Regions from separate parts of the Lysinibacillus canaveralius genome, predicted to be linked through region 2. Evidence: riboswitches for the same ligand, from Rfam matches in the RefSeq annotation. Region 2 holds a riboswitch; the other holds the start of a gene.

Region 1 (5,732 bases), 1.5 Mb from region 2:
CGAGAAGATGTATGTCGAAACTATCTTTCGAGAAGTATTGAATGGAGAAGAATATCTATATTGGTATTCGGTTCACGGAACAGGCGGAATCGAAGTAGAGCAATCTACTCATTGGATCGACAAGCAGCACCTTGCCTATTGGGAGGAGTGCATCGATAAAACGTTTAGACCTATTGATTTAAAAACGGAAGTCGTCATGATTCCTGAGCAAGTAAGATCTTCTATGGTCTAACAGACAAAAAAATAGCGGACAGCCCATGTTCTATGAGCTGTCCGCCTATAAAATTTCACCCTACATCCGTGCCTTTATACGGATTCGATATAAGATGAGCAGTAGAATAAACCACACCGGCGTCAAGAGCAGCGCCGTACGTGTTGCTTCTGCATACAGCATAACGCCAAGTAAAAATACAAAAAACGCTAGTAAGACGTAATTGATAAATGGCGTAAAGGGCGCCTTAAATTTAGAAGCCTCATGCAGAGCACGATTTTTACGCTTATAAATAATATGTGAAATCAAAATAATGCTCCATACCCAAATAAAGCAGATAGCACTAACCGTTGTTACAAGACTAAATGCATCTTCCGGCATCAATTTACTTAACAGTGCACCTGCCGATACAACAATTGTTGATACAATTAATGCATTTTGAGGGACACTGCGCTTATTCAGCTTGGCAAACTTTGCGCTTGCCTGCCGGTTACCGCCAAGATTGTATAGCATGCGGCTTGTTGAGAACATACCCGAATTACCTGCAGATGCAGCAGATGTCAACACGACAAAATTAATAATACCAGCAGCTATCGGAATACCCGCTAGTGCAAATACTTGTACAAAAGGACTGCTTGACGCGTCCATTGTATTCCACGGATTGATCGCTAGAATGACGATTAGCGCGCCTACGTAAAACAATAAAATACGAACTGGAATTTTATTGATAGCAGAAGGAATATTCTTCTGCGGATCTGCAGTCTCAGCCGCCGTTACCCCGACAAGCTCAACACCCACAAAGGCAAATACAACCATTTGGAATGCCAGTAAGAAGCCGACTGCCCCATTAGGGAACAAGCCGCCGTGCGTCCATAGGTTGGAGACACTTGCCTGCCCTGCTCCTGTCTGGACACCTGTCAGAATCATAAATGCTCCAACGACAATCAGCGCAACAATTGTCACTACCTTAATGATAGAGAACCAAAATTCCAGCTCCCCGAATAACTTCACCGTCAGCAAGTTCAGTGCCAGCAAAATTAGCAGACATACGAGTGCCGGTACCCACTGTGGTACATCAAACCAGTATTGCGCATAGATGCCGACCGCAATAATATCGGCCATCGCCGTCATAATCCAGCAGAACCAGTACGTCCAGCCTGTTACATATCCTGCCCAAGGGCCAATATATTCCGTCGCAAAGTCGGTAAAGGACGTATAGCCTGTATTCGATAACAATAATTCACCGAGCGCGCGCATAACAAAGAACAGTGCAGTCCCGACAATTAAATAGGCTAAAATGATACTTGGTCCAGCTAAGGCAATCGCCTTTCCCGAACCTAAAAATAATCCTGTGCCAATCGTACCGCCGATAGCAATCAGCTGTACGTGGCGGTTTTTCAATTCTCGCTTGAGTTCCATGATGATGCCTCCAAGATGTCACTTTATAATGACAAGATTTTCTCAGCAGCCGAGTCAAGAACATAATGAAGAGATGGAAGCCCCTCCTATTAACTGTCCCAAACGGCCCTGACAGAATTTCTCTTGAAACAACACATTTCGCGAGTTCACTTACGGATTTTAAAAGAAAGATATCCACAGGTAATTTTATATACTTAATCAGATAAAATGTCATTTTCGTATCATAAATAACAAATTTCCGTCCTCTGCCCTTTATTTCTTCTAAAACAAAAGAGACTAGTGGCAAATAGCACTAGTCTCATTAAACGTAAGAATAACAAAAAACTTTTTCATGTTAAAGTAAAAAATGATAATGACATAAATTCGTCAATATTCGCTAACATGTAAGTCAATCAGCTAAAAAATAGCTTGCTTTATTACCCTTCTGTCCTTTTGCCTGAGATAGTGAACCCTTCGGCGACGCTTGATGCGCTCTCTCCAGAAAATGCTCCTGCTGTAGTGTCATCCACAGCATTCAACGCGTTGTGTAAACCTGCCTTCCAGCAAGTATATGTATTATTTCAAGATAACAGTTATACTAACACCGCTATGTCTGTTTCGCAACAGGCGATTTTTACCGAAAATTCGGATACTAGAATTTTTTTTCATAACTTACAAAACAGCGCTAGCAATAGAGAAGGAAACTGTAAAAATAAAAAGCATCATAATTAAAGAAAGACTGCATATTGACAAATTTTACTGATTATTTTACGATTACGTTAACTAATGTATAATCCAAGTTAACGTAACGAGGTGGCATATGAAAATTTCTGTTTTCCCGATGGTTTTAACAGCTTTATGCGCAGCAATTATCGCTGTTCTGGCACAGGTCAGCATCCCTCTTCCACTTGTGCCGATTACAGGGCAAACCCTTGCTATAGGTTTGGTCGTCACGATTTTAGGATTAAAATATGGGACATACTCTGTCTTGCTTTATATTATGCTCGGTGCAATCGGTCTTCCTGTATTCCAAGGATTTTCAGGTGGATTATCCATCATTGCAGGACCGACAGGCGGCTATATCGTCGGGTTTATCCCTTGTGCGCTTGTGATCGGCTATTACCTTGAAAAAACACGTCCTACATTCACACATGCCTTTACTGCTAATCTGATTGGCATGATTGTTACATTATTCTTCGGAGCTTTATGGCTGAAAATTGTAGCAGATTTGACATGGACAGGCGCTCTTGTATCAGGTGTCACACCATTTTTGGTAGTCGGTATCATCAAAGCGGCAATCGCTGCTTGGGCAGGTGTTATTATCAGAAACCGGTTGTTACAGGCGAAACTCCTGCAACCAATTGCTTAAAAAGCGCAGACAGGGCTGGGCATACCAACTTTGTCTACGCTTTTTTATGTTCCAGTGAACGGTGAGAGACATCTAGCTTCCAGAACTTTACGCTTTATTTCATATTCATCCAAGAATCTAAATAATGCACAGCAATACCATCAAATGCAGGATTTTGAGTATAAGCCTTTATTACTTTATCTGTCTCACGTTTCAATACATGCTTCGTCATCCCATAGAAACTTATATTGGTACCTTCATCTGATTGAAGCGTTTCGACACCTATGGCTGCTTTCTTCCCTTTTTCCTGTGCATACGCCAATTCTGTTTCTACCAGCTCGATCATTCCATTTCCACCTTCTGCTTGATTGCGATAAGCCATAAGCGTTACCTGGTCTGCAAGGTCAATTACCCATTCACTTACAAGACCTTTGCCGTACGCATTATCATATTGAATCGTATCAAACCAAAACGGCATATCCACCTCAAAGGATAGATTTTGCTCCGTTGTAAACTGCCCCAGCGCACCTAACACATCGAAATAGTTCTTTAACACCTGCTGGCGATCTGTATTCCATTTCTCGAGTAAATAAGGTTCTACATCAATATGTATACCCGTAAGTAGTGGTGTCTCCTGCTGGAACTGTTCGATCCACTGCATGAATATTGCGGCGGGCCGGCTGTCTTCGCCCCAGTTTCTTCCGCCATCCAACGCATAGACCGCAATGTTTGCTGCCTGTGCCTTTTCAAAGAATATACGATACGTTTCATTCGGCACTTCAACATCCACTTGTACAAATACCTTTTTGACACCCTGTTCCTGCATAAAGGTGATATACGCATCCCCCTTGCTATTTAGGGAATAAGGGTTCCAAATCCATGTCGCACTGTTGTCAATCATTGTCGTTGAACTAAATCCCTTTATCACAAACATCAAAACCATTACAATTATCAATAAAGACCATTTTTTATTCATAAAATTCCTTTCAGGTGGAGGTAAAACATGCGCTTATGGCATCATGAAATGATTGATCTGCTCCCTAAATCCCAGCTGTTGGCCCAATGGCGGGAGCTGAATAGCATCTTTGCAAAAGAGGATCGTCATATTTTAATCAATTACATCTATGAATACCCAAAAGAACATCTTTTTGCTTATACAAGCTTTATTTTACAGGAAATGCGCACAAGAAACATCAACATTCGCACGATTGATAAGATGAATTGTTATTTTTCTGATATCGAACAAACCAATATGATTAATCATCCATTTTCAAGGCATCACGACGATGAATATTTTGAAATCTGTTATTTTAATTTGAAGGAAAAATTCCTTCGGGGACAGAAGGATTTTGATAGAGAACGTTTTGAACGGCTGGAGAACCGTTACAAGGCTATTCAAGCAAAAAAAGACGTGGTATGATGAACCTTTAGGACAGAAACGCGTCGATATTATGAATATACTGTTTTGGAGTTGATTTAATTTGTTGGATGCAATCATTATGCCGATGATTGAGTTTTTTAAAGGATTGGGCTATTTCGGTGTTCTCCTTGCCCTCTGTTTTGAATTTATTCCTGCTGAAGTAGTACTGCCGCTTGCCGGCTACTGGATTTCCCAAGGAGATTACAATTATTATCTTATGGTGCTTGCCGGGACAATCGGTGGAACAATTGGTCCGCTTACACTGTACGCACTTGGACGCTATGGTGGACGACCCCTTGCAGTTAAATACGGTAAGTACTTTTTAGTAAATGAAAAGCAGCTGAATGCAGCAGACGTATTCTTTGCTAAATACGGAGCAGGTGTCGCATTCTTTGCACGCTTCATGCCTGTGGTACGCACAGCCATCTCTATTCCTTGCGGGATGATGAAGATGTCAGTTTGGAAATTTTCTATGTATACATTTGCTGCGATGCTGCCAATTACGGCACTTTATGTATATCTTGGTGTTAAACTTGGTGAGAACTGGGAACAGGCAGGAGCTCTTTTCAAAGATTACCTGCAGCCATTCGTCATCATTGTTGTCATTCTAGCAGTGGTCTATGGTGTTTATAAATACCGTCAAAAGCTGCTGGAACGCAAATTGCATTTAAAAGATAAATAATAGAAGGCGCTGCTAGAGCATTCCAGCAGCGCTTTTTATATAGAATTTTTTGTCTCTCCGCAACATGTCAGTTCTTCATTCAGCCATTTCCTTAACAATCTTCTCCAGCTTTTCCATTATTCTTGATAATACCAAAAGAGAACCTGCTGTATCATTCCTTTCAATATCTAGGGAATGATTGGCTCCGTGTATGACTTCTATCTGTAGATTCGTTTTACTCAAGCGTTCTACTTGCTCTTTATTATAATGAATATCCTTATCTCCGATGACGAGCAGCCCCTTATGTGTACTATTCAAAACAGCATCGGTCATTGTGCCAGAATTCAATAAAGGAGTAAGTAATATCATAGTAGATGCTGCAAACTCTTCTCTCTTCATCAAACTATGTGTCATCGGAATAGTCCCAAGTGACTTTCCTAGAAAAATCTTTTTCTTATATCGGCCTTCTCTAAGCACTGCTTCGATCACCGGATGAATATCCTCCATCATGATAGTTGAGATGTCTTCTAGCGGCCTTTTTAGCGCGGATTGGTCATACGTATAGTGGATATGGACAACATCCACATTGTGATGGAGCATAGTCATCGTAGCATAGTAGAATAGCGGTTTATCATACGTATATCCTGTACCTGACAACATAAAGCATATATTGTTACTACCTGTTTCAATATGA
Region 2 (5,732 bases):
TAAGCACGTACATTGATACCAAAGTTACCGTAATAAGGTTTTACACGCCCAATGGATTGTGGACGGTTATAGTCGAAGTGGTATTTTCCTTCTTCAGTTTTGACAAGCACAGGCTTAGGCAGATATGGGATTAAATCTGCTTTCACGCCTACAGGTCCTGAACCCGGACCGCCCCCTCCATGTGGACCTGTGAACGTTTTATGAAGATTCAAATGGACACAGTCAAAGCCCATATCTCCTGGGCGGGCTTTCGACATTACAGCATTCAAGTTGGCTCCATCATAATAAACTTTACCACCGACACTATGGATGATTTCAGCCATTTCCAGAATGTTTTCCTCAAATAGACCTAATGTATTTGGGTTAGTCAGCATCAATGCTGCTGTATCCTCTCCGACAACTCGGCGAAGATCCTCTAAGTCTACAAGGCCGTCTTCATTAGACTTTACAGTAATTGTTTCAAAGCCCGCTACAGTAGCAGAGGCAGGATTAGTACCGTGGGCAGAGTCAGGTACGATCACTTTGTTACGATGTCCTTCCCCATTCGCTTCGTGGAAGGCACGAATCATCATCAGCGCTGTCCATTCCCCATGAGCACCTGCCGCTGGTTGAAGTGTTACTTCATCCATTCCTGTAATTTCTACAAGCGATTGCTGCAGATCATATAAAAGCTCCATAGCTCCTTGAACCGTTTCCTCGTCCTGTAGAGGATGAATATTCGCAAACCCATTATAGCGTGCCACGTTTTCGTTGATTTTCGGATTATACTTCATCGTACAAGACCCAAGCGGATAGAATCCAGAATCTACCCCATGATTGCGTCTTGATAGGGCTGTGTAATGGCGCATGATATCAAGCTCGGATACCTCTGGCAGCTCTGCAGCCTCCTCACGGATATAACCGGCAGGCAAAAGCTCTTCCAAATCGACTTCCGGTACATCTAATGGCTCAAGATTATAACCGACGCGTCCTTCTTTTGTTAATTCAAAAATTAATGGTTGGTTTTCGTGACTCATTGTAATGCCCCCATTTCTGCTACTAACGCATCGATTTCTTCTTTCGTGCGCAGCTCAGTTACAGCAATTAATGCGTGGTTAGCCATTTCTGGATCCACACGTCCTAAATCGAATCCACCGATAATGCCTTTTTCCAGCAAGCCTTTGTTGATTTCAGTTACTGATTTATTTGTTTTTACAACAATTTCGTTAAAATGAGCGCCTTGGAATGCGACTGGGAATCCAGCAGCTTCGAACGCATTTTTTGCATAGCGAGTTTTCATAATATTCTGTTTCGCCATTTCCCGCATGCCCTCTTTACCTAGTGCAGTCATAGCCACTGAAGCCGCAAGTGCAAGCAAAGCTTGGTTAGAGCAGATATTAGAAGTTGCCTTGTCGCGGCGAATATGTTGTTCACGAGCCTGCAACGTCAATACATATCCACGGCGCCCTTCCTGATCGACTGTTTCACCCACAAGACGTCCAGGCACTTTACGCATCAATTTTGTCGTTACGGCAAAGAAGCCACAGTGTGGACCACCGAAGTTTTCGGCAATACCAAACGGCTGTGCATCACCTGCAACAATATCTGCACCTAATTTACCAGGGGGTGTTAACACGCCAAGTGCTAATGGGTTAGCTGATACAATAAACAATCCTTTTTGGTCGTGTGTAATTTCACCAATCATTTTTAAATCTTCAATTTGACCGTAGAAATTTGGATACTGAACGATTACCGCGGCTGTTTGATCATCTATCAAACCTTTTAACGCTTCCATATCTGTTACACCGTCTTTTGTCGGTACCGTTACAACTTCAATTGACTGGCCGTATGCGTATGTCGTGACGACGTCCTTATACTCCGGATGTACCGTTCCCGATACAAGCAGCTTTTTGCGCTTTGTATGGCCAGCAGCAAGCATGCCTGCTTCTGCAAGCGCAGTCCCGCCATCATACATCGACGAATTGGCTAGATCCATTCCTGTCAGTTCGGCAATCATCGTTTGGAACTCGAAAATGGCCTGTAGTTCACCTTGTGATATTTCAGGTTGATACGGTGTATAAGCTGTGTAAAACTCTGAACGAGAGATAACATGGTCAACGATTACCGGCTTATAATGGTTGTAAACCCCGGCTCCGAGGAAGGATACATTATTTATCGTATCAGCATTTTTTGCAGCAAGTGCTGTAAGCTCTTTTGCCAAAGCCGCTTCAGATTTTGCCTCTTTAATATTGTACAGCCCTTGGAAACGAACTTTCTCAGGAATATCAGAAAATAGTTCATCAATAGAAGAAACGCCAATCGTCTCCAGCATTTCTTTTTGATCTTGTTCCGTCATTGGTAAATAACGATGTTTCATATTTGCCCCTCTTTTCTAGTTTTTTACACGCTTATAAAATGGTGTTTCAACAACAATTGCAGAAATGAGCTTTCCACGGATTTCAATTTCCACTTCCGTTCCAATCTCAACTTTGGAAGCATCGACTAATGCTAAGCCGATATTACGTTTTGTCATCGGTGATTGCGTACCAGTAGTCACTTCACCAATCTCTTCGCCTTCCTTGAAAACTTTATAGCCGTGGCGCGGAATTCCTTTACCAGTCATTTCTACTCCTACGAGTTTGCGCTTTAAGCCTTCTTCTTTTTGAGCAGCCAGCGCATCACGACCAATAAAATCAGTAGTTAATTTTACGGCAAATCCAATACCTGCTTCTAATGGGGTGATATCTTTTGATAATTCCTGTCCATACAGCGGCAGGCAGGCTTCAAAGCGAAGAGTATCACGAGCGCCAAGCCCGGCAGGAACTACTCCTTTGTCTTTACCGGCTTCTAAAATTTCATCCCAAAGTTCGATAACAGCTGCGGGTTGCCCATAGATTTCAAATCCATCTTCACCCGTATAACCGCTGCGGGAAACTAGTACTTGATGTCCGGCAACTACTACATTATCTTTGAATTTAAAGTATTTGATATCGTTTAAGTTTTCTGACGTTAAAGTTTGTAAAATCTCTTCTGCTAAAGGGCCTTGCAGTGCGATTTGAGCATATTCATCTGATCTATTCGTAACGACAACATCTCCGCTTTTTTGAGAAAGCATCCATTCATAGTCCTTTTCGATGTTAGCGGCATTCACACATAAAAGATATTGGTTTTCACCTAGACGATAAGCTAGTAGATCGTCAACAACTCCACCTGTTTCATAACACATCGCGTTATATTGCGCACTGCCAACTTGGATTTTTGAAATGTCGTTTGATAATAGGTTTTGCAAATAGCTTAATGCATCCGGACCTTCCACAAAAATCTCTCCCATATGCGAAACATCAAAAAGCCCTGCACGGTTACGCACTGCATCATGTTCTTCTTTTATGGAAGAAAATTGCACTGGCAATTCCCAGCCCCCAAAATCAATCGTTTTTCCACCATATTTGCTATATGACTCAAATAATGGTGTGCGTTTTAATTCGCTCATAAAAATCCTCCTCAAATTTAGATTGTTGCAAAAATTTATTAAGGCTTTCAGGTCATGCTATCTCTCTTGCTGGAGAGGCAATAAAGACGATTTTCCCCATTAAAAAAAGACAGACGAATCCCTTGAGTGGAATTCCCTGTCCTTTCACCTGAAAGTTACACCTACTATTGACTCCAAGCCACATATATAGGCTTTCCCCTTTGGTGGCCGATAACGGCACTCTCCAGAGATGCGTCCTGTACGGGTCTTTTTGCCTGAGAGATTCATAGTTTCTCTACTTGCTCCTTCGGCGACGCAACTTTACGTTCTCTCCCCGTACACTCAACCGCTTCTTATTCAACATACCAGTCTATCCAGATGTTCTTAGCCATATCCTAACATTGAACGGGATGTAAAGGCAAACATTTTTTAAAAATAGGAATAAAACGAACAATTCCGTTCATTTTAAAAAAATTATTCGCCTTTTAATCTGTTCACCTGGAAGGCTATATACTCTACAATTTGTCTGATAGGCCTGTCTTCTGTTAAGACTTGGATGTGGCCGGCTTCTCTGTATAATTTTCTTCTGGTTTGATATAGCTCGTGCAGCTCTTCTTTCGTTAAACGCTGCACTATGGGGCGGTTTTTATCGTTTCGAATCCGGACATAAATATCCTCAAATACAGCATCGAGAAAAAATACGAGTCCAGTCCTCCGCATAATCCGACGGTTTTCCTCTTTCATTGCTACACCGCCGCCTGTTGCAATAATACACCCCTCATTACGGAAGTTCTCCAGAAATTCGGTTTCAATCTCTCTGAAACGCTCTTCTCCATACTTTTCAAAAATCTCCGGGATTGTCATTCCCTGCTGTCTTACAATTTCATGATCCATATCATAGTATGGCATCTTCAAAAAGTAGCTCAGTCTTCGTCCGATTGCGCTTTTTCCGCATCCCATAAATCCTACTAAATAAATTTTCCGCATGGCCTATCACCTTCTTTGTCGCTTAAAAAAATTAGTTCTCACTGATTAATATCTGTAGTATATCAATCGTAGCACGAACATTCGACAATTCCAATGAATTATAAATTTTTATTTCCACCTGGAAAGTAAAAGCATAGGTTAAACAGGCACCTGTTACTAAAAACAGTAAAACAATAGATAACGGAAAGAGAGCGCCTTTCTCATTCCGAATGCTGTTCCACAATAAAGATCCTCTCCCTTTCCTTTCCGTCCTCTAATTTGACTTTCAACAGCAGTCTATTATCGTTCATTTCAAAGTTTGCACTTTTTACACCTGTCAGTAATGTCTCATTCCCATTGTTTTCTCGTTTCCATAAAACCTTATTAAGAAACTGAATGTTATATACTTTATCAGGAGTTCTGACAGTAATACTTAATCCATCCTGCGAAACGGTAATCTCGCTCTTCCCATACGGTAAGGATTGATTGATATCATTTACACATATCTCCCAATCAGTCTCCAGTCTCTTTTTCTTTATATCATTCATTTCCTGATATTCTATGAATATAAAAAAGAGAAGTTGGCCAAACACTACTAATAGTACAAGTTGTAACAAGGCCTCTACAAATGTGAATCCATCCTCTTGCCTTCTATATCGACGCACATTTTCTGCGGTCCCTTTAAATCGTTGTAAAAGACACATATTTCTCCATTACCGTATTGCCAATTATAATTAACATGTTCAATTGTAATCTTCCCCTCTGCAGATCCACTATATGCTGACTCCTTAATTCCATTAAATGCAGCTTCACTAGCATAATAAGCCAGTTTCTCATTATAGAGTTTTTCTTGAAGATTGTTGGCAGCCGGCAGTAATGTAATGGTTAATAGCGATAAAATCACAATACTCAAAACGGTTTCCAACAATGTGATTCCTTGTTCACTCAATCAGCCGCAACCTTCCCTTCGACATATTAATCGAATATACAATTTTCCTTTCCGGTGTCTGGAATTCAACCTTCCCCAGCTCTCTGACATTTCCTAGTGGTGTAAACGTGATATACGTCTTATTGGTATAAATGGTAATACTCATACCATTTGGAATTTCCCATGTAAGATCGTAATTAAAAAAGGACTTGCTCGTTTTCACATATTTTTTGTCGATTATATATACATTTACAGTAGTCTGTTCCTGTATTGCTGCCATTTGCGCTTGGTGTAATGTTAACCTAAACTTTTCAATAGCTTGTTCATACTGCGCTTCTTTCCATTGGCTATAGGAAAAAGACATGACAACACCGATAATTGTCATCATTA

The links. Region 2 has a riboswitch for glycine ahead of gcvT (glycine cleavage system aminomethyltransferase GcvT). Riboswitches for the same ligand answer to the same signal wherever they lie in the genome.
Region 1: another riboswitch for glycine. It lies ahead of AA0Y26_RS06135 (amino acid permease); the one in region 2 lies ahead of gcvT (glycine cleavage system aminomethyltransferase GcvT).

Annotation. Positions count from the first base shown of each region.
Region 1 is NZ_CP154840.1:1,242,852-1,248,583, reverse strand. Features, by position in the region: gene AA0Y26_RS06140 (DUF6176 family protein) at 1-232, shown strand, start outside; gene AA0Y26_RS06135 (amino acid permease) at 293-1,630, opposite strand; glycine riboswitch at 2,045-2,121, opposite strand; gene AA0Y26_RS06130 (biotin transporter BioY) at 2,430-2,978, shown strand; gene AA0Y26_RS06125 (amidase) at 3,073-3,891, opposite strand; gene AA0Y26_RS06120 (pyrimidine dimer DNA glycosylase/endonuclease V) at 3,961-4,377, shown strand; gene AA0Y26_RS06115 (DedA family protein) at 4,439-5,059, shown strand; gene AA0Y26_RS06110 (alpha/beta family hydrolase) at 5,135-5,732, opposite strand, start outside.
Region 2 is NZ_CP154840.1:2,755,673-2,761,404, forward strand. Features, by position in the region: gene gcvPB (aminomethyl-transferring glycine dehydrogenase subunit GcvPB) at 1-1,016, opposite strand, end outside; gene gcvPA (aminomethyl-transferring glycine dehydrogenase subunit GcvPA) at 1,013-2,356, opposite strand; gene gcvT (glycine cleavage system aminomethyltransferase GcvT) at 2,372-3,469, opposite strand; glycine riboswitch at 3,702-3,794, opposite strand; gene AA0Y26_RS14005 (shikimate kinase) at 3,923-4,435, opposite strand; gene AA0Y26_RS14010 (competence type IV pilus minor pilin ComGF) at 4,636-5,031, opposite strand; gene AA0Y26_RS14015 (hypothetical protein) at 5,037-5,363, opposite strand; gene comGD (competence type IV pilus minor pilin ComGD) at 5,356-5,732, opposite strand, start outside.